Regions from separate parts of the Streptomyces sp. NPDC031554 genome, predicted to be linked through region 1. Evidence: riboswitches for the same ligand, from Rfam matches in the RefSeq annotation. Region 1 holds a riboswitch; each other region holds the start of a gene.

Evidence for each region. Region 1 has a riboswitch for S-adenosylmethionine ahead of ACZ5FU_RS21600 (amino acid ABC transporter permease). Riboswitches for the same ligand answer to the same signal wherever they lie in the genome.
Region 2: another riboswitch for S-adenosylmethionine. It lies ahead of thrC (threonine synthase); the one in region 1 lies ahead of ACZ5FU_RS21600 (amino acid ABC transporter permease).
Region 3: another riboswitch for S-adenosylmethionine. It lies ahead of ACZ5FU_RS32515 (aminotransferase class V-fold PLP-dependent enzyme); the one in region 1 lies ahead of ACZ5FU_RS21600 (amino acid ABC transporter permease).

Annotation. Positions count from the first base shown of each region.
Region 1 covers NZ_JBVIKX010000008.1:108,281-117,902, forward strand. Annotated here, with positions in the region: gene ACZ5FU_RS21575 (SDR family oxidoreductase) at 1-501, opposite strand, end outside; tRNA gene ACZ5FU_RS21580 (tRNA-Pro) at 1,196-1,272, shown strand; gene ACZ5FU_RS21585 (class I SAM-dependent methyltransferase) at 1,858-2,622, shown strand; gene ACZ5FU_RS21590 (putative leader peptide) at 2,860-2,976, shown strand; gene ACZ5FU_RS21595 (glutathione S-transferase C-terminal domain-containing protein) at 3,122-4,018, shown strand; SAM riboswitch class IV at 4,086-4,207, shown strand; gene ACZ5FU_RS21600 (amino acid ABC transporter permease) at 4,594-5,574, shown strand; gene ACZ5FU_RS21605 (amino acid ABC transporter ATP-binding protein) at 5,745-6,509, shown strand; gene ACZ5FU_RS21610 (transporter substrate-binding domain-containing protein) at 6,643-7,668, shown strand; gene ACZ5FU_RS21615 (LLM class flavin-dependent oxidoreductase) at 7,723-8,922, shown strand; gene ACZ5FU_RS21620 (NtaA/DmoA family FMN-dependent monooxygenase) at 8,943-9,622, shown strand, end outside.
Region 2 covers NZ_JBVIKX010000004.1:484,330-493,951, reverse strand. Annotated here, with positions in the region: gene nagA (N-acetylglucosamine-6-phosphate deacetylase) at 1-592, opposite strand, end outside; gene ACZ5FU_RS14205 (ROK family protein) at 592-1,536, opposite strand; gene ACZ5FU_RS14200 (extracellular solute-binding protein) at 1,742-2,965, shown strand; gene ACZ5FU_RS14195 (DUF3263 domain-containing protein) at 3,000-3,254, shown strand; gene otsB (trehalose-phosphatase) at 3,442-4,308, shown strand; gene ACZ5FU_RS14185 (alpha,alpha-trehalose-phosphate synthase (UDP-forming)) at 4,775-6,187, opposite strand; gene ACZ5FU_RS14180 (glucosyl-3-phosphoglycerate synthase) at 6,329-7,273, opposite strand; SAM riboswitch class I at 7,443-7,613, shown strand; gene thrC (threonine synthase) at 7,632-8,915, shown strand; gene ACZ5FU_RS14170 (MoaD/ThiS family protein) at 8,912-9,187, shown strand.
Region 3 covers NZ_JBVIKX010000018.1:25,124-34,745, forward strand. Annotated here, with positions in the region: gene ACZ5FU_RS32495 (NYN domain-containing protein) at 1-1,220, opposite strand, end outside; gene ACZ5FU_RS32500 (hypothetical protein) at 1,292-1,531, opposite strand; gene ACZ5FU_RS32505 (rhomboid family intramembrane serine protease) at 1,703-2,416, shown strand; gene ACZ5FU_RS32510 (Lrp/AsnC family transcriptional regulator) at 2,599-2,880, shown strand; gene ACZ5FU_RS32515 (aminotransferase class V-fold PLP-dependent enzyme) at 2,918-4,279, opposite strand; SAM riboswitch class IV at 4,458-4,574, opposite strand; gene trpD (anthranilate phosphoribosyltransferase) at 4,716-5,780, opposite strand; gene qcrB (cytochrome bc1 complex cytochrome b subunit) at 5,920-7,542, opposite strand; gene qcrA (cytochrome bc1 complex Rieske iron-sulfur subunit) at 7,539-8,597, opposite strand; gene qcrC (cytochrome bc1 complex diheme cytochrome c subunit) at 8,594-9,406, opposite strand; gene ctaE (aa3-type cytochrome oxidase subunit III) at 9,472-9,622, opposite strand, start outside.

The sequences.
Region 1 (9,622 bases):
CGTGCGCGGGCCGATGCCCCCGCAGGCCCACACCGGAAGGTCCGGCTCCGGGGCGGAGAGCAGTTGTTGGAGCAGGACGAAGGTGCTCAGCGTCCCGGTCCGGCCGCCGCACTCGCCGCCCCGCGCGATCAGACCGTGCGCGCCGGCGCGGGCGGCCTCGCGGGCGCCCGGCAGATCGGTGACCTCGACGAGGACACGGTGCCGTGCGACGAGCCCGTCGAGCGGCCAGGCCGAGTCGGCGGCCAGCACCACGGTGTGCGGTCCGTCGGTTCCGAGGTCGGCGGGGGACAGCCCGCAGCGCGGGCCGACCCTGACCCCGAAGCCGTTCGGCGCCGAGCGCCGCAACCGGGCCAGCGCCTCGCGCGTTCTTCGGCCGCCGTCGCCGAGATCGAGCACGCCGAGGCCGCCGGCCCCGGCGATCGCGAGGGCGAGCCCGGCATCCGGTTCGCCGAACGGGGTAATGCCGATGATCATGTCCTCGGGGCGCACGGTGGACGTCATCGATTCTCCGAATCAAGGGAAAACTGCACGGTGGGGGTTTGCGGGAGGGCAAAGGCGTGCACCGGTTTCCCGGCGGGAAAAGATCACCGCGGAAGACCGTGAAAAAGTTCTTGTTCGAAGCGCGTCGAAAGGTAGTGGGCTTATTACTCGCCGGTCAACGTTTGAACGACCGATCGTTTTCCCGGCGCATCGATTCGGTCACTTCCGGAGAAAGGCCACGGCGTAGGAAAACGGATCTATTGCTTTTCTTGCCGACCCGGTTCATCCGGTCCACACATTGTTGAAACACGCACGAGCGACGGAAATGGGTTCCTTTGGATCGCTTGTCCGGAAAGCGGGGCCGAGGGATCCGTCCCCCGACGGCTCCCGGGGAAAATCCGCGTGTCGTGTCCGGGCGACCGGGAAGGGTCCGGATCCGCCCGTCCCCGTTCCCGCTCTCCTGCGGCGCCGTCCCGCCGTCGGGCCGGGCGGTCGCCCTGCTTCCGCCGCTCGGGCGGTCGGGCGGACGGCAGGGGTCAGGGGGCGGGGGGGCTGGGGCCCGGCCCGCGTCGCCCCGCCGGTCCCCGTCCGCCGCGCCGCGCCGCGCCGTCCGCCGGGTCGGGTTCCGCGTCCCGTCCGGCCGCGACCGCGGCACCGGTACGCGTGCGGTAGTGTTTACCTGCGCGTTCCCACGGTTCACCGGCGCGGGACGCGGCGGGACGTGGCGCAGCTTGGTAGCGCACTTGACTGGGGGTCAAGGGGTCGCAGGTTCAAATCCTGTCGTCCCGACCAGCACGACGTGGTCGGAGGCCGTCTTCTCGGACGAGGGGGCGGCCTTTTCCGTACCCGGACCGGGTCCGGTCACGCGACGGATCTGAGCGCCACCGCACGCACGACCCCGACGCCGCACGCACGGCCGTGACACCGTACGACCTCGCCGCCGCACGGCCCCGGTGCCGCCGTACGGCCCCGACGCAGTACGACGGTGCCACCCGAGGCCCCGTCACCGCACGACCCCGTCACCGTGCGGCCTCGGGCGCCGCCCTCCCGCGACGGATGCCGCGTCACGACCGCCCCCGGGTACCCCCGCGGCATCACCTTCGCCTCCTCCGGCAGGACCGCGTCCCCCGGCCGGGTCCCGCCGGGTCCCGGCGGAACGCCTCCCGGGCCAGGGCGTCCGCCACCGGCACCGCCGCGTGGCGGGCGCGGTCCAGCGGTTCGCCGTCGTCCGCCAGGCGCAGGGTGGGCAGGACCCGCCGGACGCCGTCGGCCGTCCGGCGTTCGTGCGCGCGGTCGGCGGCCCGGGTCCGGCGGCGGCCGCCGTCGCGGGCGGCAAACCGTTGGACAGCCCCCGGACGCCGGACCATCGTGGGTCCCATGGATCAGCTGGATCAGCAGCAGCTCTGGGACGCCGACACCGCGAGCCGTTACGACACTCCCGGCACCGGCATGTTCGCCCCCGAGGTCCTCGGACCGACCGTCGACCGGCTGGCCGAACTCGCCTCTGGGGGAAGGGCGTTGGAGTTCGCGATCGGAACAGGACGGGTGGCGGTGCCGCTCGCCGCGCGCGGCGTGCCCGTCACCGGCGTGGAGCTGTCCCGCCCGATGATCGGGCAACTGCGCACCAAGGCCGACGAGTCGGCGATCCCGGTGGTCGTCGGAGACATGGCGACGACCCGCGCACCGGGGGAGTACGCGCTCGTCTACCTCGTCCACAACACGATCTCCAACCTCCTCACCCAGGCCGAGCAGGTCGCGTGCTTCCGCAACGCCGCCCGTCACCTGACACCCGGCGGGCGGTTCGTCGTCGAACTGTGGGTGCCCGAACTGCGCAGGCTCCCGCCGGGGCAGGAGGCGACCGTCTGGCACGCCGAACCCGGCTACATCGGTCTGGACACCTACGACGTCCTGCGCCAGCACGTCGTCTCCCACCACTTCCGGTTCGACGGGAGCGGCCGGCGGGCACGGCTGGACCGCAGCCCGCACCGCTACGTCTGGCCGGCCGAACTCGACCTCATGGCCCGGTTGGCCGGCTTCGTCCCGGAGTCGCGGCACGCGGACTGGACCGGCTCCGCGTTCACCGCCGAGTCCCGTTCCCACGTGTCGGTGTACCGGCTGCCGGACCCCACGGCCACGGAGTGAACGGCGGGGCGGCCCCGGCGCGTACCGCCGACGGGGGACCGGGCCGGACCCGGCGCGGTCCCTCTCCGCGGGCCCCTCCGCACCTCTCCCCGTGCCTGCTCCACGGCTGCTCCTCGTGACCTCTCCCCGCGACCCCTCTTCACCCCCCCCCGACCCATCTCGTGGACGCCCTCTTGACGGCGGCCGGGGGTGGCTCGACACTCGGAACCGGGAATCCTAGTGAAAAGGTAGGGAAACATGGGGTGTGAGTCGGCCGACGGCCGCACGAGCGGCACGGCGCCGTCGTCACCCCTTCTCACCTCCCGCCGCCACATCGACCTGCTGCGTGTCTGCAGCGCGATGCCCCAGGGCTGAACCGGCCCGTTCCCCGTGCGCCGCCCCCTCGGCGGTGTCCCCGCGGCACCGCCCTCCCGCGGCGTGCGCGGGACCCGGCCCGCGCCCTCCCGTCCCACGTCGCAGCCGCCGCGCGTCCCGCACGCGCCCGCCCCAGGGGAGAGTCATGTCCGTCACACCGCAGGCCGCCCACCCGTCCGCCCGGCCGGCCCCCGCCTTCCGGGGCCGCATCGGCCACGACGCGCGCAGCGGCCACTACGCCGTGCCGCGCCGCTACCGGCTCCACCTTTCCCCGGCCGACCCCGACGGCCTGCGCATCGCGGTCGTCCACGGCCTGCTCGGCCTGGACCGGGCCTGTCCCGTGACCCTCCTGCCCGCCGTCCCGGACTGTCCGGACGGCGGGCACGCGCACCTGCGTCCGCTGTACGACGCCAGCGCCCACCACTACACCGGCCCCGCCCTCGGACCGGTCCTCAGCGACGACTGGTCCGGGCGGATCGTCTCCACCCACGCCCCCGACATCACCCGCGACCTCGCCCGGCACTTCGGTGGTGGCGGCACCTCGCTGTACCCGTGCGGCCGGGAGTCGGAGATCGAGGCCGTCGAGCGGATGTGCGCCCTGGGCGTCGAGGACGCCGCACAGCGCGCCGGAGCGGCCGACGCCGGAGCGGCGGCGGGTACCGAGGCCCTCGACACGCTGCTCGGCACGCTCGGCGTCCTCGACCAGGGACTCGGCGCGCACCCCTACCTGCTGGGGGAACAGATCTGCGCGGCGGACGTCGAGTTGTGGGTGACGCTGGTCCAGCTCGACACCGTGCACCGTCATCACCTCGACGCGGACGCCGTGCGCCGCATCGCCGGCTTCACCGAACTGTGGTCCTACGCACGCCGGTTGACCGCCCACCCCGCCTTCGGCGGCCGGCTCGACCTCGACGGTGCCGGCCGCCGCCACCGGGCCCGCTGCCAAGGCCTGGAAGCCGCCGGATCGGCAGTCCAGATCCTGGACTGGACCGCCCACGCCACTCCCGCCCCGAGCGCGGAGGCGCAGGTGGAGCGGCCCTGAGTCGGTCCACCTGCCGGACCGGCGTTGACATTCGCCGGGGCGGCTGTCTTAACTTACGGACCAGAACGGTCATGAGCGTCAGCGACAAGCCCTGGCTTGCTGACCGGCAACCCTCGCTCGGCGGTGGGGTGCCCCAGGTGACGACCGGACCGGATGACGTTTCGGCAGACGTTTCGGTAAGCGCGAGGGCCCCACGGGGCCGGACAGTGACGGTGACGGCCATGAACGCAGCTCTTCGGACGGCTCCCCGCCGTCTCCGGGGCCGCGTACGGCCGTTCCCCGCGGTCCTCGTCGCCGACCGCGCCGTGGATCTCCTGCGCGTGAGCAGCGCACTGTGTACCGCACCGGGCCGTGCCCGCTGTCGGGGCTGAACCTCACCTTCGCCCCGCCCCGCGTTCCCGACGCACACCGCCCGAGCGGTGTGCCGTTGCCCGCCCCACCCCGGTTCCGCACACGTGTCCGCACGCCGTGCGCGCCGGCCCGGCCCCGAGCGGTCCCCACCGCCCCGCCGGGCCGGCGCGGCCGCGCACGCCCGCCGTGATCCGGGGTGCCCCGACTCCCGCCGGAGCCCCCTCATGAGTGAACCCCCAGGCGCCGTGGCCCTCGCCGAGGCGCCGTCCGCCGACCTCCCGCCGCAGCCGCGGCTCACCGCGCAGCGCGTCCAGCCGCTGCGCCGGCCCGGACGCTGGATCGCCACCGCGGTCGTGCTGGTCCTGGCCGCCCAGTTCGTCCACGGGCTGGTCACGAACCCCTTCTACCAGTGGGACCGCTTCGGCTACTGGTTCCTGCGCCCGACGATCCTCGACGGACTGCTGGTCACCCTCGAAGTGACGGCCTGGAGCGCGGTGCTGGGCCTCCTCGGCGGCATCCTGCTCGCCCTGGCCCGGCTCTCCCGGAGCCCGGTGCTGCGCGCCGCGAGCTGGACCTACGTCTGGGCGCTGCGCTCCGTCCCGCTGATCGTCGTGCTGCTGTTCCTCTACAACTTCAGCGCCCTGTACGAGACGTTGAGCGTCGGCGTCCCCTTCGGACCCGCCTTCTTCACCTTCGACGAGTCCCGGCTCGCCACCGACATGGCCATCGCCGTGATCGGTCTCAGCCTCAACGAGGCGGCCTACGCCGCCGAGGTGGTCCGCGGCGGCATCCTCTCCGTCGACCAGGGCCAGCACGAGGCGGCGTCCGCGCTGGGCCTGCCCCAGGGCTACCGCTTCCGGCGGATCGTCTTCCCGCAGGCCCTGCGGTCGATCACGCCCGCCTACGTCAACCAGCTGATCGGCCTGATCAAGAGCACCTCGCTGGTCTTCTACGTGTCGCTGCTCGACCTGTTCGGCACCGCCCAGTCGATGGGCTCCACCTACCCCGGCGACATCGTGCCCCTGCTGCTGGTCGTCACCGTCTGGTACCTGATCCTCACGAGCCTCGTGTCCGTGATCCAGTTCTACGTCGAGCGGTACTACGCCCGGGGCGCCGTGCGCTCCCTGCCGCCGACCCCGTCGCAGAGACTGCGCACCGGCCTGCGGGACCTGCGGGAGCGTGCGCGCAGGGAGGCCGCCGTATGACCGCCGAGACCACCGGGACCGTCACGGCCGGCAGGGCCGTCGGGACCGCCGCGGACGCGAAGACCGACGGGGCCGTCGGGAGCGCCGCGGACGTGAAGACCGACGGAGTCGCCGGGACCGCCGCGGACGCGAAGACCGACGGAGTCGCCGGGACCGCCGTGCCGGCCGACGTGCGGCCCGCCGCCGTGCAGGTGCACGGCGTGCACAAGTGGTACGGCGCCCACCGGGTGCTGGACGGCGTCGACCTGACCGTGCGGCCCGGCGAGGTGACCGTCGTCCTCGGCCCGTCCGGTTCCGGCAAGTCCACCCTGCTGCGGGTCATCAACCACCTGGAGAAGCCCGAGATCGGCCACGTCAGCGTCAACGGCGAGCCGATCGGCGTCCGCCGGCACGGCGACCGGCTGCGCGAGCTGAGCGAACGGGCCATCCTCGCCCAGCGCAGCCGCATCGGGTTCGTCTTCCAGAACTTCAACCTCTTCCCGCACCTCACCGTGGCCGACAACGTCGCCGCCGCCCCCGTGGCGACCGGCAGGCTCGGCAGGACCGAGGCCCGGGAACTGGCCCGCGAACTCCTCGGCCGGGTCGGCCTCGCCGACAAGGCGTCCGCCTACCCCCGACAGCTGTCCGGCGGCCAGCAGCAGCGCGTCGCCATCGCCCGCGCCCTCGCCCTGCGTCCCGGCGTCATCCTCTTCGACGAGCCCACCTCCGCCCTCGACCCCGAACTCGTCGGCGAAGTACTCGCCGTGATCAAGGACTTGGCGACCAGCGGCACCACCCTCGTCATCGTCACCCACGAGATCGGCTTCGCCCGCGAGGTCGCCGACCGGGTCGTCTTCATCGACGGCGGAAGGATCGTCGAACAGGGCCCGCCCGCCGAGGTCCTCGACCGGCCGCGCCACGAACGCACCCGCGACTTCCTCGGCAAGGTGCTCTGACACCCCCCGCTCCACGACTCCCGGCCCGGCGGAACGACTTCCCCCGCAGCCCCACGGCTCCCCCCACGGCACCCCTCTTCCGGCGACAAGCCACAAGCCACAAGCCACAAGCGACAAGTGACAAAGGAAGCCCATGTCTCTCCACATCACCCGACGCAGCCTGATACGCGGCATCACCGCGGCGACCGCCGTCGCCACCCTGGCCACCGGGCTCGCCGCCTGCGGTGGTGACAGCGACGCCGCCACCACGACCGACGCCGCCGCCTCGGGGAGCGTGACCGTCGGCCGGGTCTCCAACGGCGCCGCGAAGGAGACCACCCTCAAGGTGTCCGAGGTGAAGTCGATCAGCGCCCTGCTGCCCGAGTCGGTGCGCGAGAGCGGCCGACTCGTGATCGGCAGCGGCACCCTGCCGTCCGGTTCCGCGCCGCTGGGCTACGTGGGCGGCGACCAGAAGACCCTCACCGGGTCCGAGCCCGACCTCGGCCGCCTGATCGCCGCGGTCCTCGGCCTCGAACCCGAGATCAAGCGGTTCACCTGGGAGAACCTCTTCGTCGGCATCGACAGCGGCAAGGTCGACGTGGCCCTCACGAACGTCACCGTCACCGAGGAGCGCAAGCGCAAGTACGAGTTCGCCTCCTACCGCAAGGACGACCTGGCCCTGGAGGCACCGAAGTCGAGCACGTGGACGTTCGACGGCGACCACGAGGTGCTGGCCGGCAAGACCGTCTCGGTCGGCGCGGGCACCAACCAGGAGCGGATCCTGCTGGCCTGGAAGAAGAAGCTGGAGAGCGAGGGCAAGCAGCTCACCGTCAAGTACTTCCAGGACACCAACAGCACCTACCTGGCGCTGAACAGCGGCAAGATCGACGCCTACTTCGGCCCGAACCCCAGCCTCTCCTACCACGTCACCCAGTCGGCCGGCACGCCCGGCCCGACCCGGATCGCGGGCCGGTTCTCCGGTGCCGGGGAGAGCCTCCAGGGCCTGATCGCGGCGACCGCCAAGAAGGGCAGCGGCCTCGCCGAGCCCCTGGCCGCCGCCGTCAACCACCTGATCGACAACGGCCAGTACGCCAAGTGGCTCGCCGCCTGGAACCTCTCCGACGAGGCCGTCGCCACGTCCGAGATCGACCCGCCCGGCCTGCCGCTGACCGACTCCTGACCCCGCCCCCCGGCCCCGGCGCCCACCCGTACGGATCTCCAGGAAGGCACTCCCGTGTCCCCGACGTCCCCCGCCCCCCTGCATCTCGCCGTCGCCCTCGACGGCACCGGCTGGCACCCCGCGTCCTGGCGCGAGCCGGTCTCCCGCCCCCGCGACCTGTTCACCGCCGGCTACTGGGCCGACCAGGTCGCGGAGGCCGAGCGCGGCCTGCTCGACTTCGTCACCATCGAGGACGGTCTCGGGCTGCAGTCCTCCCACTTCCTCGACCCGGACGAGCGCACCGACCAGGTCCGCGGCCGGCTCGACGCCGTCCTGATCGCCTCCCGGATCGCCCCGCTGACGCGCCACATCGGCCTGGTCCCGACGGTGGTGGCCACCCACACGGAGCCGTTCCACATCTCCAAGGCCGTCGCCACCCTCGACCACGTCAGCGCCGGCCGCGCGGGCCTGCGCGTCCGGATCAGCGCCCGCCCCGCCGAGGCCGCCCACTTCGGCCGCCGCACCGTTCCCCGCATCGAGGCCTACGACGACCCGGCCGCCCGGGAGGTGGTGGCCGACCTCTTCGACGAGGCGGGCGACCACGTCGAGGTCGTGCGCCGCCTCTGGGACAGCTGGGAGGACGACGCGGAGATCCGGGACGTCGCCACCGGCCGCTTCATCGACCGGGACAAGCTGCACCACATCGACTTCGAGGGCCGCCACTTCAGCGTCAAGGGCCCCTCCATCACGCCCCGCCCGCCGCAGGGCCAGCCCCCGGTCACCGCCCTCGCCCACGACACCGTCCCCTACCGCCTGGTCGCCCGCGCCGCCGACGTCGGCTACACCACCCCGCACGACACGGCACAGGCCCGCGCGATCCTCGCCGAGATCCGCGCCGAGCAGGAGGCGGCGGGCCGCGCCGGCGAACGGCTGCACGTCTTCGCCGACCTGCTGGTCTTCCTCGACGACGACCCGGCCGAGGCCGCCGCCCGCCGCGACCGCCTCGACCGCCTGGCCGGCGAGGAGTACACCGGCGACGCCCGGATCTTCACCGGCACCCCCGCCCAACTCGCCGACCTGCTGGAGGACTTCCGGGCGACGGGCCTGACCGGGTTCCGGCTGCGCCCCGCCGTCACGGGCCACGACCTGCCGGCGATCACCCGCGGCCTCGTCCCCGAACTCCAGCGCCGCGACGCCTTCCGTCGCGCCTACGAGGCCGACACCCTGCGCGGGCTGCTCGGCCTGCACCGCCCCGCCAACCGCTACGCCGCCTGAGCCGGAGGGGACCCCCCGACATGAGCAAGCCCCAGAAGCAGATCCACCTCGCCGCGCACTTCCCCGGCGTCAACAACACCACCGTGTGGAGCGACCCGCGGGCCGGCAGCCACATCGACTTCAGCTCCTTCGTCCACTTCGCGAAGACCGCCGAACGCGCCAAGTTCGACTTCCTGTTCCTCGCCGAGGGGCTCCGGCTGCGCGAACAGGGCGGCCACATCTACGACCTGGACGTCGTCGGCCGCCCCGACACCTTCACCGTCCTCGCCGCCCTCGCCGCCGTCACCGACCGCCTCGGACTGACCGGCACCATCAACTCCACCTTCAACGAGCCCTACGAGGTGGCCCGCCAGTTCGCCAGCCTCGACCACCTCTCCGACGGCCGCTCCGCGTGGAACGTCGTCACCTCCTGGGACGCCTTCACCGGCGAGAACTTCCGGCGCGGCGGCTTCCTCCCGCAGGACGAGCGCTACTCCCGCGCCCGGGAGTTCCTCGCCACGGCGAACGAACTCTTCGACTCCTGGCGGGGCGACGAGATCGTCGCCGACCAGGCCACCGGCACCTTCCTCGCCGACGCCGAGGCCGGCGCCTTCGTCCACGAGGGCCGGCACTTCGACATCCACGGCCGTTTCGACGTCCCGCGCAGTCCCCAGGGCCGCCCGGTGATCTTCCAGGCGGGCGACTCCGACGAGGGCCGCGA
Region 2 (9,622 bases), on a different contig from region 1:
GTACGGAGTCGATGCCGCCCGGCAGTTCGGTCGCCAGGGTGACCATCGCGGCCCTGCCGCGCGCCGCGTCGAGGAGCTTGCGCACCTGGGCCGGGTCCGGGTCGCGCAGCAGGCCCTCGGAGTGCGCGCCCTTGCGGCACGGCGAGATGAACGGGCCCTCGAAGTGGATGCCGGCCAGGTCGCCCTGCTCGGCCAGCTCGCCGAGCAGGCCGGCCTGGCGGACCAGGACGTCCATGTCGTCGGTGACGGTGGAGGCGACGAGGGTGGTGGTGCCGTGGCGGCGGTGGGTGCGGATCGCCCGCTGCACCTCGTCGGCGGTGCCGGAGAAGGAGGCCCCGCCGCCGCCGTGGTTGTGCAGGTCGACGAAGCCGGGGACCAGCCAGTGGCCCGTCACGTCGACGGCGCGGGCGGTTCCCGGCGGGGCTTCGGGGGCGATGCGGGTGCCGTCGATCGTGACGCGGCCGTCGGCGACCGTGCCCGTGGGCAGGACCACCCGCGCTCCGGTCAGTACCCGCGGCCGCGCGGCGGCGTCCCGCGCCCGTGCGGCGGAACCGTGCGCGGTGGCGTCCCGCGTCCCTGCAGGGGTGGCCATCAGGGTGTTACCTCCATGCCGTCGGTCGTGGTGAGGAGATCCCAGGCCAGGAGCCCCGCCCCCAGACATCCGGCGGTGTCGCCCAGCGCCGCCGGGACGATGTCCGGGAGCTTCTGGAAGGTGATCCGCTCGCGGACGGCGTTCCGCAGCGGTGTGAACAAGGTTTCCCCCGCCTCGGCGAGGCCGCCACCGACGACGAGGGTGCGCGGGTCCAGCAGGGTGAGGGCGGTGACCAGGCCGTCGGCGAGCGCGTCGACCGCCCGCCGCCAGATCCGGACGGCGTCCGGGTTCCCGGACGTGACGGCCTTCGCGCAGTCCGCGGCGTCCGCCCGCGGGTTCCCGCAGGCCGCCGCCCACGCCTCGCCGACTGCCGCCGCCGAGGCGAACCGCTCCAGACAGCCGCGCTGCCCGCAGGGGCAGGGCGTACCGCCGGGGCGTACGACGATGTGGCCGATCTCGCCCGCGGAGCCGTGCGCGCCCGCCTCCACCCGGCCGGCCGTGCCGATGGCGCCCGCGATGCCCGTGCCCAGGGCCACGAAGAGGTAGGGGTCGGCGCCCCGGCCCGCGCCGATGCGTCCCTCCGCGAGTCCTCCGGTGCGGACGTCGTGGCCGAGGGCCACCGGGATGCCGCCGAGCCGCTCGGTGAGGAGCCGGCGCAGCTCCACGTCGCGCCAGCCGAGGTTGGCGGCGTAGACGGCGACGCCGTTCGCCTCGTCGACGATGCCGGGGACGGCGACTCCGGCCGCGGCCGCGCTCGCGCCGAGGTGCTCGGCGCCGTACGCGTGCAGCTCGGCGGCGAAGTCGAGGACGCCGGCGACGACCTCCTCGGGACCGCGCTCGCGGCCCGTGGCCCGGCGGGCCCGGTGCAGCAGCGCACCGTCCGCTCCGACGAGGGCGGCTTTCATCCCGGTGCCGCCCACATCGAGGGCGATGACATGTCTCACGGGGACAGTGTGGCCCGAGGACCCTCAAGAGGTCTAGTCCACTTGCGTGGTGTAGACCTTGTTCCGGATATCGGTTTCATTGGTCGGAGCAATCATGTGGACGTCCTGTGTGCACGTGGGGCCCGGCCGCCCAGGGAAACGGGAGAGCACAGTGCAGTGGCGGGCAGCGAAGTCGGGGGCGATCGCGGTGGCGTCCGCCCTGAGCATGACGGCGGCCCTCGGCGGCTGCGGGGTCACCGGCGAGTCCGGCGACGTCACCCTCACCCTCGTCGCCGCCGACTACGGCGACAGCGCCGCCAACAGCTCCACGAAGTACTGGGACGCGCTGGTCGAGGCCTACGAGAAGGACCACCCCGACGTCACCGTCAAGGTCACCGTCCACTCCTGGAACGACGTCGACCGCGAGGTCAAGAAGCTGGTCGACGCCGGTGAGGCCCCCGACATGGCACAGATCGGCGCCTACGCCGACTACGCCGACGCGGACCTCCTCTACCCGGCGGGCGACGTCCTCTCCATCCCCGTCCAGGCCGACTTCGTGCCCCAGCTCGCCGACGCGGGCGAGGTGCGCGGCGTGCAGTACGGCATGCCCTTCGCCTCCTCCACGCGGCTGCTGTTCTACAACAAGGCCCTCTTCGCCGAGGCCGGCATCACCGCGCCGACCACCTGGGCCGAGCTGGCGAAGGACGCGCAGGCGCTGAAGGCGGACGGCGTGACGTACCCGTACGCCCTGCCGCTGGGCCCCGAGGAGGCGCAGGCCGAGACCATGCAGTGGCTCCTCAGCGGCGGGGGCGGCTACACCGAGACCGCCACCGGCTACAGCCTCGACTCCACCGAGAACGTCCACACGTTCACCTGGCTGAAGAACGAACTGGTCGGCAAGGACCTCACCGGGCCCGTCGCGCCGGGCAAGCTCAACCGGGCGGACGCGTTCGCCGCGTTCGCCGCCGGCCGGGTCGGCATGCTCAACGGGCACCCCTCGCTGATGAAGGCGGCCGCGCAGAAGGGCGTGAAGGTCGGCATGGTCCCGATGCCCGGCCTCGACGGACCGACCAAGGTCTCCATGGGCGTCGCCGACTGGATGACGGCCTTCCGGCAGAACGGCCACGCCGAGCAGATCAAGGACTTCCTGAACTTCGTCTACAGCGAGAAGAACGTCCTCGCCTTCTCCCGCGAGTACGACCTGCTGCCCGTCACCAACTCCGCCTCCCAGACCATGACGTCCGCCTCCCGCGACGCCGACCTCAAGCCCTTCCTCGACCAGCTCCCGGTGTCCGAGCTGTACCCGGTGGGGCGCACCTCCTGGGCGGCGGTCAGCGCGGACGTGAAGAAGCGGATCGGCCAGGCCGTCCAGCCCGGCGGCAGCCCGGCCGGGGTCCTCGGCCGGCTCCAGACGACGGCCACCACCGAGGAGAGCCGCACCGGCGGCTGAGCCGCGTCCCGCCCGGCTGGGTTACCGTGCGGGCATGGAGCGGGCAGCGGACGAGGACGGACACGAGGGGCTCGGGGCGCGGGAGCGGGACATCCTCGCCCTGGAGCGGCGCGGGTTCCCCGCCTCCGGCGCGAAGGAACGGGCGATCCGCGAGGAGCTGGACCTGTCGCCCGTGCGGTACTACCAGCTGCTCAACGCGCTGCTGGACGACGCACGGGCGCTGGCGCACGACCCGGTGACGGTGAACCGGCTCCGCCGGGTGCGGGAGGCCCGCCGGGCGGAGCGGTGAGGACGCGCGGGCGGGGGTTCCGCCCGGGTGGCCGGAGGGCCCCGGCACCGGGCGCCGCCGCTCCCGGACCCCCGCTCCGGCCCCGAAGGGCCCCGTCCTCGGACTCCCCGGCGGGGGCGGCCCCGGGCGGGCCGGGCCGCCCCGCCCGGCACCGGGAAGGACGTGCCGCTCCGGTTATCGTCACTGTATGGGCACCCAAGAGACGCACTCCACGGACTCCCACCCCCTTCTCCCCACCCCCGTCACCCCCCACGGCCGCGAGGCGCTCGCCGCGATCCTGGCCGCGCCGCGCACCGCGCTCGTCGCGCTCGACTTCGACGGGACGCTCGCGCCGATCGTCGAGAACCCCGAGGACGCGCGGCCGCATCCGGACGCGCTCCCCGCGCTCGCGGAGCTGGCGCCGAAGGTGGCCTCGGTCGCCGTGGTCACCGGACGGCCCGCCGAGGTGGCCGTGCGCCACGGCGGGTTCGCCGGGGCGCCGGGGCTGGAGCGGCTGACCGTGCTCGGGCACTACGGGGCCGAGCGGTGGGACGCCCGCACCGGGACCGTCACCGCGCCCGCCCCGCACCCCGGGGTCGCGGCCGTGCGGGCCGAGCTGCCCGCCGTGCTGGAGGCGGCCGGGGCGTGGCGGGGGACCTGGGTCGAGGAGAAGGGGCGGGCCGTCGCCGTGCACACGCGGCGCGCACAGGACCCGCAGGCCGCGTTCGAGGTGCTGCGCCGCCCGCTCGCCGACCTCGCCGCCCGGCACGGACTCGTCGTCGAACCGGGCCGGATGGTGCTGGAGCTGCGCCCGCCGGGCGTGGACAAGGGCGTGGCGCTGACGGAGCACGTCCGCGAGACCGGTGCCGGGGCGGTTCTCTACGCCGGCGACGACCTCGGCGACCTGCCCGCCTTCGCCGCCGTCGACAAGCTCCGCTCCGACGGCGTCCCCGGCCTGCTCGTGGCCAGCGGCAGCTCCGAGGTGACCGAACTCTCCGAGCGCGCGGACCTGGTCGTCGAGGGCCCCGCCGGAGTGGTGGAACTGCTGCGGTCGCTCGCGGCCCGGCTGCGGTGAACCACCGGGGGCACGCGCGCGTGCCCCCGATGCGCGGGCCGGGGAGCGGGGCCGCCGCGGCGTCCTTCGGCGGGTCGCGGTGACGGGGCCGGGGACGTCTCCACGTGCCGCGGGGTGGGCGGGCCGGCGAGGACGCCGACGGCCCGGCAGCGGTGGAGCACCGGGGGCGTGCGCGGGTCCGCCGGTGGCCGACCGGGGCGGGCCGGTCACGGGCGTGCGCGAGGTTTTCCGCCGGGGTCCCGGCGCGCTCACCGAGTACTGCCGGGTGCCGGGCCGGCGGGGGCGGCCGGTGGGCGGGCCCGGCCGCGGTGGAGCACCGGGGCGTGCGCGTGCCCCCGGCGGGTGGCCGGGCCGGGGGGAGCGGGGTTTCGCGGGCGGTCCGGGCCGTCGTGAAGGGCCGGGCGCGCGGGTGCGTGCCCCGGCCGGCGGACCGGGGCCCGCAGGGGGCGCCGCGGGTGGTTCCCGGTCAGTCGCGGGGGAGGGCCTGGAGGGCCTGGAGCTGCTCCAGGAACCAGCGGGCCGGGGGCAGCGCGGTCGCGGCCGCCGCCAGCCTCTTGGTGCGCTCCGCCCGCTCCTCCGGCGCCATGGTCAGCGCCTCGTGCAGGGCGCCGGCGGTCTCCAGGACGTCGTAGGGGTTCACCACGATCGCGTCCTCGCCCAGCTCCCCGTACGCCCCCGCCTCCCGGGACAGCACCAGGGCGCAGCCCTCGTCGGAGACGACCGGGACCTCCTTGGCGACCAGGTTCATGCCGTCGCGGATGGGGTTGACCAGGGCCACGTCGGCGAGGCGGTACGCGGCCAGGGAGCGGGCGAAGTCGTCCTTCACGTGCAGGACGACCGGGGTCCAGCCGGGTGTGCCGTACCGCTCGTTGATCTCCCGCGCCAACCGCTGCACCTCGGCCGTGTAGTCGCGGTAGACGGCGAGGTCCTGGCGGGAGGGGTAGGCGAACGCCACGTGGACGACGCGCTCGCGCCACTCGGGGCGGTCGTCGAGGAGCTGCCGGTAGGCCAGCAGACCGCGCACGATGTTCTTCGACAGCTCGGTGCGGTCGACGCGCACGATGGCCCTGCGGCCCTCGCCGATCTCCTCGCGGAGGACGGCCATGCGCTCCTCGACGTCGCTCTCGTGGGAGCGGGCGCGCAGGAAGTCGGCGTCGGCGCCCAGGCCGTGCACCCCGATCTCGGTGCCGCCCGGTCCGCCCGTGAACTCCGCGCAGCACGCGGTGAAGGCGTCCGCCCAGCGCCGGGTCAGGAAGCCCAGGCGGTCCGCGCCGAGCATGCCGCGCAGCAGCCGCTCGCGGATGTCGGAGGGGAGCAGCGCGAAGTAGTCCACCGGCGCCCACGGCGTGTGCGAGAAGTGGCCGATGCGCAGGTCGGGCCGCAGCTCGCGGAGCATGCCGGGGACCAGACAGAGGTGGTAGTCCTGCACCAGGACCGCCGCGCCCTCCCCGGCCTCCTCGGCGAGCGCCTCCGCGAAGGCCCGGTTGTACGTCTCGTACGACGCCCACCGGCGCCGGAACTCCGCGTCGAAGACGGGCTCCAGCGGGGTCTGGTACAGCAGGTGGTGGATGAACCACAGGACGGAGTTGGCGATGCCGTTGTACGCGTCGGCGTGCACGTCGGCCGGGATGTCGAGCATTCGGACGCCGTCCTCACCGACCCCGCGCCGCACCGCTTCGCGGTCGTCGTCGGAGAGCGCCGAGCACACCCACAGGGCGCCCGCGTCCGGCCCGATCGCCGACAGGCCCGAGACCAGTCCGCCGCCGCCCCTTCTGGCGTGCAGCGAACCGTCCTCGCGCACCTGGTAGGAGACCGGGCCGCGGTTGGACGCGACCAGCACCTGAGCACCCTCAGCAACAGCAGCACGCGTGGAAGCCATACGCCACAACCTAGCCCGGTCCGTAAACGCTCAAACGTACGGATGCGGTCCGTGACCGGGTCATGTCCGGCCGTATACGGCCACCGGACCGGGTGCCGCGCCCGCGCCCGGCCGCCCGCGCCCGGCCCGGCCCGCCACCGGCTAGGCGACCCTGCGCTCCGCGTACTCGGCGATCTCCGCCATCGGCGGCCGTTCCTCGGTGTCCACGGAGTGGGTGCGCGGCTCGAAGCCGTCCGCGCCCCGCTCGAACTGGGTGAGGGCGGGGCGGATCAGGTGCCCGCGGGCCAGCCGGAGCTGCGCGGTGCGGTAGATCGCCGCCGCCATCCGGCCGAGCGCCTGTCCGTCCTGGTGGCGGTGCTTGCGGACGCCGACGTCGACCTGGGCGAGGGCGTCCAGACCGACCAGGTGCAGGGCGTCGACGAGCATGCCCAGCTCCACGCCGTAGCCGACGGGGAAGGGGAGTCGTTCCAGCAGGCCGCGGCGGGCCGCGTACTCGCCGCCGAGCGGCTGCACGAAGCCGGCCAGCTGCGGCCAGTGCATGTTGAGCAGGGGGCGGGCCATCAGTTCGGTGACCCGGCCGCCCTGGCCCGCGGCGCCGCCCAGCGGGCGGTCGTACATCGCCTTGACCAGGTCCACGCCGGGGTCGGTGAGCAGCGGGCCCACGATCCCCGAGACGAAGTCGGAGGAGAACTCCCTGAGGTCGGCGTCGACGAAGCAGACGATGTCCCCGCTCGTCACGAGCAGCGACCGCCACAGCACCTCGCCCTTGCCGGGCACGGCCGGTATCCGGGGCAGGATCTCGTCCCGGTGGACGACGCGCGCCCCGGCCGCCGCGGCGACCTGCGACGTGCGGTCGGTGGAGCCCGAGTCGACGACGACGATCTCGTCGACGAGGGGGACCTGCTGCATCAGGTCGTGGCGGACGACCGCGACGATGTCGCCGACCGTCTCCTCCTCGTTCAGGGCGGGCAGGACGACGGACACCGACTGGCCCGAGGCGCGCTTCGCGGCCAGGACGCGGTGCAGCGGGCGGTCGGTCACGGACCAGGAGCGGGTGGCCAGCCAGGTCTCGGCTTCCTTCAGCACGGTCTGCGGCTCCTCACTGTCGTGATCACACGCGGTGCACGGGAGGTGACCATGTGATCCATCTCGCGGTTCGGACGTCTGTCTCAACTGTCCTGGCCTTCGGTTACAGTCTTGAACAACGCGGATGACCATCGCATGTCCGAGGTGGCCGCTGTTCACAACTTCATACCGCTCATCCAGAGGGGCAGAGGGATACGGCCCGATGAAGCCCCGGCAACCCTCCAGCCGCGCGCGCCGCCAGGTGTGACCGCCCACGCGTCACACCGATGTGGCGAGGCTCCCGGCTAGGGAAGGTGCCAAATCCGTCTCACGGCGAGATGCGTCGTGAGGAAGATGAGGAGAAAGGGCCTCGCCTCACATGGCTGCGCAGACAGTTGCAAGCACCACGAACTCCGTCGACCTCGGTCCCGCCGCGGCGCTCTCCTGCCGCGAGTGCGGACACCGCGTGCCCCTCGGCCCGGTCTTCGCCTGCGAGGAGTGTTTCGGCCCGCTCGAGATCGCGTACGACTTCTCGTCCTACGGGACCGAGGAGCTCCGCAAGCGCATCGAGGCGGGCCCCGCGAACATCTGGCGCTACGCGCCGCTGCTGCCCGTCCCGGCCGACGTGGCGGACAAGCCCAACATCAACCCCGGCTGGACCAAGCTCGTCCAGGCCGACAACCTGGCCCGCGAGCTGGGCGTCGACCCCGGCAAGCTGTTCGTCAAGGACGACTCCGGCAACCCGACGCACTCCTTCAAGGACCGTGTCGTCGCCCAGGCCATCGAGGCCGCCCGCGCCTTCGGCTTCACCACCCTGTCCTGCTCCTCCACGGGCAACCTGGCCGGCGCCGTCGGCGCCGCCGCCGCCCGCGCCGGTTTCCGCTCCTGCGTGTTCATCCCGCACGACCTGGAGCAGGGCAAGGTCGTCATGGCCGCGATCTACGGCGGCGAACTCGTCGGCATCGAGGGCAACTACGACGACGTGAACCGCTTCTGCTCCGAGCTGATCGGCGACCCGGCCGGCGAGGGCTGGGGCTTCGTCAACGTCAACCTGCGGCCGTACTACGCCGAGGGCTCCAAGACGCTGGCGTACGAGATCTGCGAGCAGCTCGGCTGGCGGCTCCCCGACCAGCTCGTCGTGCCGATCGCCTCCGGCTCGCAGCTCACGAAGATCGACAAGGGGCTCCAGGAGCTGATCGGGCTCGGCCTCGTCGAGGACAAGCCGTACAAGATCTTCGGCGCGCAGGCCGAGGGCTGCTCCCCCGTCTCCGCCGCCTACAAGGCCGGCCACGACGTGGTGCGCCCGCAGAAGCCGAACACCATCGCCAAGTCCCTCGCCATCGGCAACCCGGCGGACGGTCCCTACGTCCTGGACATCGCGCGCCGCACCGGCGGCGCCGTGGAGGACGTGGACGACGAGCAGGTGGTCGACGCGATCAAGCTGCTGGCGCGGACCGAGGGCATCTTCGCGGAGACCGCCGGCGGTGTGACGGTCGGCGTGACGAGGAAGCTGATCGGGAACGGTCTGCTGGACCCGACGAAGACCACCGTCGTCCTCAACACGGGGGACGGCCTCAAGACCCTCGACGCGGTGGCCGGCACCGGCCTCACCGCCACGATCCGTCCCACCCTGGACTCCTTCCGAGAGGCTGGCCTCGCATGAGCGTGACCGTCCGCATCCCGACCATCCTGCGCACCTACACCGGTGGCAAGGCCGAGGTCCCGGCCGAGGGCGCGACCCTCGGCGAGGTCATCACCGACCTGGAGAAGAACCACACCGGCATCGCCGCCCGCGTCCTGGACGACCAGGGCAAGCTGCGCCGGTTCGTCAACGTCTACGTCGACGACGACGACGTGCGCTTCGAGCAGGGGCTGGACACGGCGACCCCGGACGGCGCCGGCGTCTCCATCATCCCGGCCGTGGCCGGCGGCTGAGCGGTGTTCCGTACCCGCCGGTAGTAACCGTCGGTAATGTCAATGACCGAGAGTTCATCGAATTGCCCCCTCCGCGAGAGAAGCGGAGGGGGCAATTCAGTGTGGTTGAGCGCGGTAGAGTTGGGGAACGCGCCGCCCCTCGCATGCCGGCCGCATATGAGTTCCGCCGGGGCGGGCGATGAGAAGTAGCCAAAGTGTGCATGTGTTTTGCGCCTTTGATTCCCTTTGTGGGGCCCGACTTGCCCTGGATCCGGGCGAACTCTCACTCTTCCGCGGACTCTCCGCGTCCAGAATTCTCGCCCGATTGACCTGTTGCAGAGGGCAGTTGGACAGATACATTCGGCCGCGGTCGACGCGTTCCGGCGCACGCCCCCAACCAACTGGGGGGTGAGGTCTGACCCGGATCCGCGAAGCGCGGATCTGTGCAAGGGCCAG
Region 3 (9,622 bases), on a different contig from region 1:
ACCAGCTGACGGATCAGCTCGTCGGCGGTAATCCCCGGCTTGGAGAACAGCACCCGCACCCCGCGCGGCGGCGCCAGCAGCACCGGCGCGACCAGTTCGGCACCGTCGAAGACACAGGTGACCTCGGCGCCGGTCTGCGCGGCGAGCGCCGAGAGCTGCCCGAGCAGCCGCAGCCGCTGCTTCTCCAACGGCATCTGCGGATAACCGGTCTTGGTGACGTTGTAGCCGTCGACGACGAGATGCGCCTGCGGCAGCGCCAGCAACTGGTCCAGGATCGCGGGGTCGTTCTCCGACAGCGCGCGGGCCGCGATGTCCTTCGGGGTCATCCGGCCGGGCTCCACCGCGTCGACGGTCTCCGCCGGGCGCACCGACACCGGCGGCAACGCCAGTTCCCGGCGCAGCCCCTGGGCCGACTCCAGCAGGGTGTCCAGCAGCAGCCGCACCCGCATGTCCTCGACGCTGCGCCCCTCGCGGGCCGCCCGCCGGGTGGCCTCCAGCGCGGCCTCCACCTCGCCGAGCCGCGCCTTGAGCCGCCGCGACTCGCTCTCGGCGGCGGACACCTGCGCCTGCCCCTCGCTCCGTACGGCGTCCATCTCGCCCTGGAGCTTGCGCAGTGCGGCCTCGCCGCGCTTGACGTCACTGAGGGCCGACCGCAACTTGCGGTGCAGCGCGTCGCCCTCCCGCTTCGCCGCGTCCAGCTCGGCGCGCAGCCGCTCGGTCTCGGTCCGGGTCAGCTCACGGGCCTCGGCGAGCTGCTCGCGCAGCCGCTCCAGCTCCGCCCGGCTCTCCTCGTCGGCCCGCTCGGCGTCCGCCCGCAGGGCCTCCTCGCCGGCGGCGGTGACCAGCTTGACCCAGCCGGCGGGGCGCAGCACGTAGGCCGCGGCCGCCACGTCGAGCGGGTCCGCGGCCGGGGGCGGCGAACCGGCGTCCAGGGCGTCGGCCAGTTCCGGCTGGGCCTCCCTGAGCTTCTCCGCGATGCGCTGCCGGAACAGCGGGTCGGTCTCCAGCGCGGCGGCCATCGCGTTGCCCGCGAACTTGGCCCGCCGGTTCGGGGCGAACCGGGCGTACTGCCGCAACTGGGCGGGCAGTTCGGCGACGGTCAGGCCGCCGAAGCCGTCCGCGACGATCTGCACGACCCGGCGCCGCACCCCGTCGGGCAGCGGACGGTCGAGCACCTCGGCGGCGCCGTCGCCCGGCTCCCCGTCCGTGGTCTCCACCATCCGTCACACCCCAATTCCGTGCGGGGCCCTCCCCCACTCTCGACTTCGCTCGAGCGGGGCGGCCCCCATCCTCAGGAGCCGGCGCCCGGCCGGTCCACCAGTTCCACCTGATCCACGGCGTTGCACCAACGGCACCGCACCGACTCGATGGTCTCACTGACCACCTCGCGCTCCTCCACCTTCGCCTCACCGGCGAGATCGAGGTGGACGTACTCGACGACCTTCGACGAGCGCGTCACGTCGAACCGCGTGAGGTTGCCGCAGAGAGTGCAGCGCCACCGCGTCGTGGCGGTCGGCAGGGGAACCGTCATCGTGACCGTCCGCTTCCTTCTAGTGTCGGTCCTCCGGGACCGGGCCGCGCCCGAGGCTCCCCGGAGCATGTGGCTCGTAACCCTACGGCCTGGCGGGTCCGCGCCGCCCGTCCGTCCACGGCGGCGAGGCGACGGGGTCCGTTACGTCCCGTTGCGTCATGCTCTGTAGCCATGATCGGCGACTGGAGCAGGCTGCTGGGGCGGGCCGTCCGACACCCGGTGGCGCCCGTGACGTACGGACTGACGGCCCTGTGCTGCCTGGTCTTCGTGATCGGCCCGGCCTCGGGCCTCGATCCGGCGTACGGCACCGGCGAGGGGGCGGCGCTCGCGCAACGCGCCTACTTCCGTCGGTGGGGCGTGATCCCCGCGGACGTGTTCGACGGCGTGCCGCACTCCGCCCTCACTCCTTTCACCGCCCTGTTCGTCCACGGCGGCTGGGTGCACCTGCTGGGCAACATGCTCTTCCTCCACGTCTTCGGGGCGATGACCGAGCGCCGGATGGGCCGCGTCGAGTTCACGCTCTTCTACCTCGGCTGCGGCGCCCTGGCACTGCTGGGGTACGCCGCCGCCAACGCCGACTCCGGACAGTCCCTGGTCGGTGCCTCCGGGGCGGTCTCGGCGGTGCTCGGCGCGTTCCTGTACCTGTTCCCCCGGGCCCGCGTCACCAGTCTCCTGCCGTTCCTGCTCTTCCTGCCGCTGCGGTTCCCGGCCTGGGTCGTGCTGCCCTTCTGGGCGGCGCTGCAATGGGTGGCGGCGGGCCGCGCCGGGGAGGGGCCGGGCGTGGCGTACCTGGCGCACCTGGTGGGCTTCGGGCTGGGCTTCGGCTACGCGTGGGCCCGCTTCACCCGGCCCACCAGTGCCGTGGCGGGCGGCGTCCGCCCGTGAAGGAGCGGCGTCCGGTGCGTGCTCCCGGCGTGCCGGCCGGAGTCCCTCGTACGGGACGTGCCGGGGACTTCGGCCGGTGCGGCGAGCGTGCGTGCCGGGCGTCGCGACGGGGCGGACGTCGCCTGTCGCGGCACTAGAGTGGGCGGCAGCCCAGCTCCGGCCCCCGAGGGAGAGAACCAGCCGTGATCACCGCGATCGTCCTCATCAAGACCAGCGTGGACCGGATCCCCGAGATCGCGGAGTCGATCGCTTCGCTGGAGTCCGTGAGCGAGGTGTTCTCCGTGACCGGCACCTACGACCTGATCGCCATGGTGCGGGTGCGGCAGCACGAGGACCTCGCCGAGGTGATCCCGGGGCGGATCAGCAAGATCCCGGGCGTGGAGGCGACGGACACGCACGTCGCGTTCCGCACCTACTCGCAGCACGACCTCGAGGCCGCGTTCGCCATCGGGCTGGACTCCTGACCCTGCGGGGCGCCGCCCCCTGCGGGGAGGCCGCCGGCTACACCGCCGGGACGCAGCGGCCGTCCTGCGTGCGGTAGCGCCACTTCGCACCCTCGGTCACCAGTTCCCGCACCGCCGCCACGAAGCGGTCGACGTGCTCGTCGGGGGTGCCCGCGCCGAAACTCACGCGGATCGCGCTGAGGGACTCCTCGCCGGGGGCCGCCCCGGGGGCGCCGCACTCGCCCCCGCCGCGGGGGTCGCCGCCGAGGAGGGTGCGTACCAGGGGGTGGGCGCAGAAGAGGCCGTCGCGGACGCCGATGCCGTGCTCGGCGGAGAGCGCGGCGGCGAGGTGGGAGCTGTTCCAGCCGTCCACCACGAAGGAGATCACGCCGACCCGCGGCGCGTCGTCACCGAAGAGGGACAGGATCCGCACCCCGGGGACCCGCGCGAGGCCGGTGCGGACCTTCTCCACGAGGTACCGCTCGCGGGCCACCAGGGTGTCGAAGCCCGCCTCGGTGAGGGCCCTGCAGGCGGAGGCGACGGCGTGGGCCCCGATGACGTTCGGGGAGCCGGCCTCGTGCCGGGCGGCGCCCTCGTGCCACTCCACGTCCACTCCCCCGTCCTCGCGCCGGGTCACCCTGCGGCTGGCGCCGCCACCGGCGAGGTACGGCTCGGCCTCCCGCAGCCAGTCGGCGCGGCCGGCCAGCACCCCGGAGCCGAAGGGGGCGTACAGCTTGTGGCCGGAGAAGGCGACCCAGTCGACGTCGAGGTCGCGGACGGACACCGGGTGGTGGGGGGCGAGCTGGGCGGCGTCCAGGACGATCCGGGCGCCGTGGGCGTGGGCCGCGGCGGCCAGTTCGCGTACGGGCCACAGCTCGCCGGTGACATTGGAGGCACCGGTGACGCAGACCAAAGCCGGGCCGTGCCCGTCGCGGCCGGCGAGGGCCCGCTCCAGGGTCGCCACGGCCTGCCGCGGGGTGCGCGGGGCGTCGAGGAAGGTGACCCGGGCGTTCTTCCAGGGCAGCAGCGCGGCGTGGTGCTCGGTCTCGAAGACGAAGACCTGGCAGCCGGCGGGGAGGGCGGCGGCCAGGAGGTTGAGGGAGTCGGTGGTGGAGCGCGTGAAGACGAGCTGGTCGTCGGGCCGGCAGTCGAGGAAGTCGGCGACCGTGCGGCGGGCGTTCTCGAAGAGGTCGGTGGAGAGCTGGGAGAGGTGTCCGGCGCCGCGGTGGACGCTGCCGTAGTAGGGGGCGTAGGCGGCCACGTCGTCCCAGACGCGCTGGAGGGCGGGCGCGCTGGCGGCGTAGTCCAGGGCCGCGTAGCCGATCTCGCCGCCGGTGACGAGCGGGACGGTGACGTCCCGCCCCAGGACGGGCAGCGGGGTGCGAAGCGTCGGGTCGGCGGCAACGGTGGAGACGGACATGGCTGAACTCCCGTGAGAGGCAGGGGTATTCACCACGCGAGCGACTACGGCTCGAGCGCGGGGAAGAGTGAAGAGGGATGCGGAGGCGGGGCTCTGCGGCCCTAGTGCATTCGCTTGCTCACGGAGGGCTCCTCGACGACCAGGACCCCTGCCCTCGCTCGGTCAGAAGCGTGCGAGGGGTCCGCGCTTGCCGTGGACCTTTCTGTCCACGGCCTGGTCTTCACCCGGGGCACCCCGCCACGGACGGAGGGTTGCCGGACAGTCGGCCGGGGCCTCATGACTGTCACTCATGACCTGGTACAGCATCTTGCCACACGATCACCGGCGCGCAAGGCGCGGTCCGTTCCCTGAGACGGCGGGAGTCCGGACCGCGCCCCGCCGACCGCTGTCCCGGTCCGGGCGCGGGTGGCCGTGTTCGGCGCGCGGGCGGCCGTGTTCAGGCGTGGGTGGCCGCCGCCCAGCGCTCCAGCGTCCGCTTCGCCGCCCCCGAGTCGAGGGACTCCGCGGCCCTGGCCATGCCGGCGCGCAACTGCTCGGCGAGCGGCGCCCCGGTCGGCTCCAGGGCGACCAGGGCGGCCGCCGAGTTCAGCAGGACGGCGTCGCGGACCGGGCCCGTCGCGCCGTCCAGCAGCCTGCGCGCCACCTCGGCGTTGTAGGAGGCGTCGGCACCCCGCAGGGCCTCGACGGGAACGAGGTCGAGGCCGACGTCGCGCGGGTCGAAGGACTCCTCGGTCACCTTGCCCTCACGGACCACCCAGACCCGGGAGGTGGAGGTCGTCGTCAGCTCGTCGAGGCCGTCGTCACCGCGGAACACCAGCGAGGAGTGGCCGCGTTCGGCGAAGACGCCGGCGACGATCGGCGCCATCCGCGGGTCCGCCACGCCGACCGCCTGGGCCCGGACCCTGGCCGGGTTGGTCAGCGGGCCCAGCACGTTGAACACCGTGCGGATGCCCAGCTGGCCGCGCGCGGCGCCCGCGTGGCGCAGCGCCGGGTGGAACGTGACGGCGAAGCAGAAGGTGATGCCGGCCTCCTCGGCGACCTCGGCCACCCGCCGCGGGGTCAGGTCGAGGCGGACGCCGAGCTTCTCCAGGACGTCCGAGGCGCCGGAGGCGGAGGACGCGGCCCGGTTGCCGTGCTTGACGACCTTGACGCCGGTGCCGGCGACGACGATCGAGGACATCGTGGAGATGTTGACCGTCTTCGCGCCGTCGCCGCCCGTGCCGACGATGTCGACCGAGGGGCCGGGCACCTCGATGACGTTCGCGTGCGCGTACATCGCGCGGACGAGTCCGTTGATCTCCTCGACGGTCTCGCCCTTGGCGCGCAGCGCCACCACGAAGCCGGCGATCTGCGCGTCGGTGGCCTCGCCGCGCATGATCCGGTCCATCGCCCACGCCGTGGCGTCGGCGCTCTGGTCGTGGCCGGACAGCAGGGCGTTCAGCACCTCGGGCCAGGAACGGTCCGCCGCGGTGTCGCCTCCGGCGGGGGTCACAGCGCTCATAAGCCGCTCCTGGGTCGATGGGGTCCCGCTCCGCGGGACGCGCGTCTCTACGGTTCCACCCTATCCAGCCGCGGACAGGGCGAAGGGCCCCGTCCGTACACCGGACGGGGCCCTTCTGGGGTGCGTGGCGACGCAGTGATCAGTGGTGGCCGTGGCCGCTCGTGATCTCCTTGTACTCCTCGACGGTCGGCTTGGCGATCTGGCTCTCCTCGCCGTAGTACGCCTTGCTCAGCTTGGCGCGGACCTTCTCGGTGCGCTTCACCTTGCGCTCGACGCCGTTCTCGTCGACCGTCGGGCCGATCTCGACGGGCTCGTACTGCTCGTGCGAGGTGAGCGTGTAGAGCGCCTCCTGGCTGAGCGGCTCGTGCACCTCGATGAACTCACCGTGCGGCAGGCGCTTGATGGTGCCGGTCTCGCGACCGTGCAGCACCTTGTCCCTGTCGCGGCGCTGGAGGCCGAGGCAGATCCGCTTGGTGATCACGAAGGCGATGACCGGTCCGGCGAAGAAGCCGATCCGGACGAACCAGGTGACCGCGTTGATCGACAGGTGGAAGTGGGTGGCGAAGATGTCGTTGCCACCACCGATCAGCATGATCAGGTAGCCGGTGACCCAGGCGACACCGAAGGCCGTACGGGTCGGGGCGTTGCGCGGGCGGTCCAGGATGTGGTGCTCGCGCTTGTCGCCGGTGACCCACGACTCGATGAACGGGTACATGGCGATCACACCGAGGAACAGACCGAACAGCACCAGCGGGACGAACACGCCCATGACCAGCGTGTGGCCCCAGAAGTTGATCTCCCAGCCCGGCATCGCGCGGATCAGGCCCTCGGCGAAGCCCATGTACCAGTCGGGCTGGGCGCCGGTGGACACCTGGTCCGGACGGTAGGGGCCCAGCACCCAGATCGGGTTGATGGACGCGATGCCGGCGATGGCCGCGATGGCGCCGAAGACCAGGAAGAAGAAGCCTCCGGCCTTGGCCATGTAGACCGGCAGCAGCGGCATGCCGACGACGTTCTTGTTGGTGCGTCCGGGACCCGCGAACTGGGTGTGCTTGTGGTAGAAGACCAGGATCAGGTGGCCGACCACGAGCCCGAGCATGATGCCCGGCAGCAGCAGGATGTGGATCGAGTAGAACCGCGCGACGAAGTCGCCGCCCGGGAACTCCCCGCCGAACAGGAACATCGAGATGTAGGTGCCGACGATCGGCACCGACAGGATCGCGCCCTGCGTGAAGCGGACACCGGTGCCCGAGAGCAGGTCGTCCGGGAGCGAGTAGCCGGTGAAACCGGTGAACATGCCCAGGACGAACAGCAGGAAGCCGAACAGCCAGTTGATCTCGCGCGGCTTGCGGAAGGCGCCCGTGAAGAAGACGCGCATCATGTGCACGAACATGCCGGCGAGGAAGATGACCGCGGCCCAGTGGTGGATCTGCCGGATGAGCAGACCACCGCGCACGTCGAAGGAGATGTGCATGGTCGAGTTGAAGGCCTCGGACATCAGCTGGCCCTGCAGCGGGACGTAGCTGCCGTGGTACTCCACCTCGTTCATCGACGGGTGGAAGAACAGCGTCAGGTACACACCCGTGAGGATGATGATGATGAAGCTGTAGAGGCAGATCTCACCCAGCATGAAGGACCAGTGGTCCGGGAAGATCTTGCGCATGTTGGCCTTGGCCAGGGAGTAGATCCCCAGGCGGCCGTCGGCCCAGTCGGCGACCCGCTCGCCCGCGGGCGCCTTGCGGCGGTCGTCCTTGTTACTCATCCGCGCTCCCAGAAGGCAGGACCGACGGGCTCTTCGAAGTCGCCGAGCGCCTCGAGGTAGCCCTCGTCGTTCACGCCGATGCGCAGCTGCGGCAGGGCGTGACCGGCGGGACCGAAGATCACTCGGGCACCGTCGGACAGGTCGAAGGTGGACTGGTGGCAGGGGCACAGCACGTGGTGCGTCTGCTGCTCGTACAGGGAGATCGGGCAGCCCACGTGGGTGCAGATCTTCGAGTACGCCACGATGCCTTCGTGCGACCACTCGAGCTCGCGCTTGTCCTTGATGTCCTCCGGCTGGATGCGGACGATCATCAGGGCGGCCTTGGCGATCTGGGTCTGGAAGTCGTGGTCGTCCTCCTCGAGGTCCTCCGGCTTGGCGAAGGTGAGGGAACCGACGGCGACGTCCGAGGGACGCAGCGGCTCGTTGGTGTTCATGTTGACGAGCAGCTTGCCCTTGGACCACAGCGTGTGCCGCAGCTTGTCCTCGGGCAGCGGACCGAGGTCGCGCAGCAGGACGACGCCGGAGAGCGGGAACAGGGCCAGCGCACCGAACATCGTGTTGCGGATCAGCTTGCGGCGGCCCAGCGCGGACTCCCGGGCACCGTCCCGGAAGTCGGCCATGACCTTGGCCTTGACCTCGGGCGACGCCTCGATGGCGTGCCGCTCGTCGGCGACCTCCACGTCGGACATCAGGGTGCGGGCCCAGTGGACCGCGCCCGCGCCGATGCAGAACAGGGCCGCGCCGAGCGTCAGACCGAGCGCGAAGTTCAGCGCGCTGATGTGGCCGAGCGGGAAGATGAAGACCGACTTGTCGTGCGGGATCGCCACGTAGGAGGCGATGAAGCCGACGGTGGCCAGCATCGACAGCGTGAACAGGAAGGCGACCGCACGCTCGGACCGCTTGGCGGCCCGCTCGTCGATGTCCTGCACACGGTGCTCGTGCGGCGGCAGCCCGGGGTCGGCGAACGGGTGCTTCTCGTCCGCGACGCCTACGGCTCCGTGGGCGTGCTCCTGCGCAGCGGGCAGGTTCTCTTCTGGGATGTCTTGGCTACTCATGACTTCTTGGCCTTTGCGGTCCGGGCGGCGACCCACACGGCGACGGCGATCAGCCCGCCGAGACCGAAGATCCAGCCGAAGAGGCCCTCGCTGACCGGCCCGAGGCCGCCCAGCTCAAGACCGCCGGGGCTCTCCGAGTCGGAGCTGTTGACCGCGTCCAGGTACGCGATGATGTCCTTCTTGTTCTGCTCCGACATGGTGGTGTCGGGGAAGGAGGGCATGTTCTGCGGGCCGGTCTGCATGGCCTCGTAGATGTGCTTCGGGTCCACGCCCTCCAGCGAAGGCGCGTACTTGCCCCGGGTCAGGGCGCCGCCCTTGCCGGTGAAGTTGTGGCACTGGGCGCAGTTGGTGCGGAACAGGTCACCGCCCTTGGCGATGTCCGCGCCCTCGGGGCCGTACTGGGCCTCGGTGGGGACGGCGGGGCCGGCGCCGAGCGAGGCGATGTACGCGGCGAGCTGGTCGATCTCGGCCTGCGTGTAGATGTTCTTCTTCTTGGGCACCTGGGCGCCCTGGGAGGTCGCGGCCGGCATCCGGCCGGTGGCGACCTGGAAGTCGACGGCCGCGGCGCCCACGCCGACCAGGCTCGGACCGTCGGAGGTGCCCTGACCGCCGGTGCCGTGGCAGCTGGCGCAGCCGACGGCGTAGAGCTTCTTGCCCTCGTCGATGGCGAGGGACTGTGCGGTTTCGTCTGCCTGCGCCTTGCCCGCGGGTGCGAACGCGGCGTACAGCCCCCCGGTGCATGCCAGCGCGAGGAGGAGGACGACGAGCGCCGCCATCGGATGGCGTCGTCGTGCGGAGAGCTTTTTCACGGATTACCCCGGTGTCAGGATCTTCTGCGTCGATGCTTCTGGGACGGGTGCGGGATCGGGCCCGGCTACTTGATCAGGTAGATCGTGGCGAAGAGGCCGATCCAGACGACATCGACGAAGTGCCAGTAGTAGGACACGACGATGGCCGCGGTCGCCTGTTCGTGAGTGAACCTCTTCGCCGCGTAGGTGCGACCGAGGACGAACAGGAAGGCGATG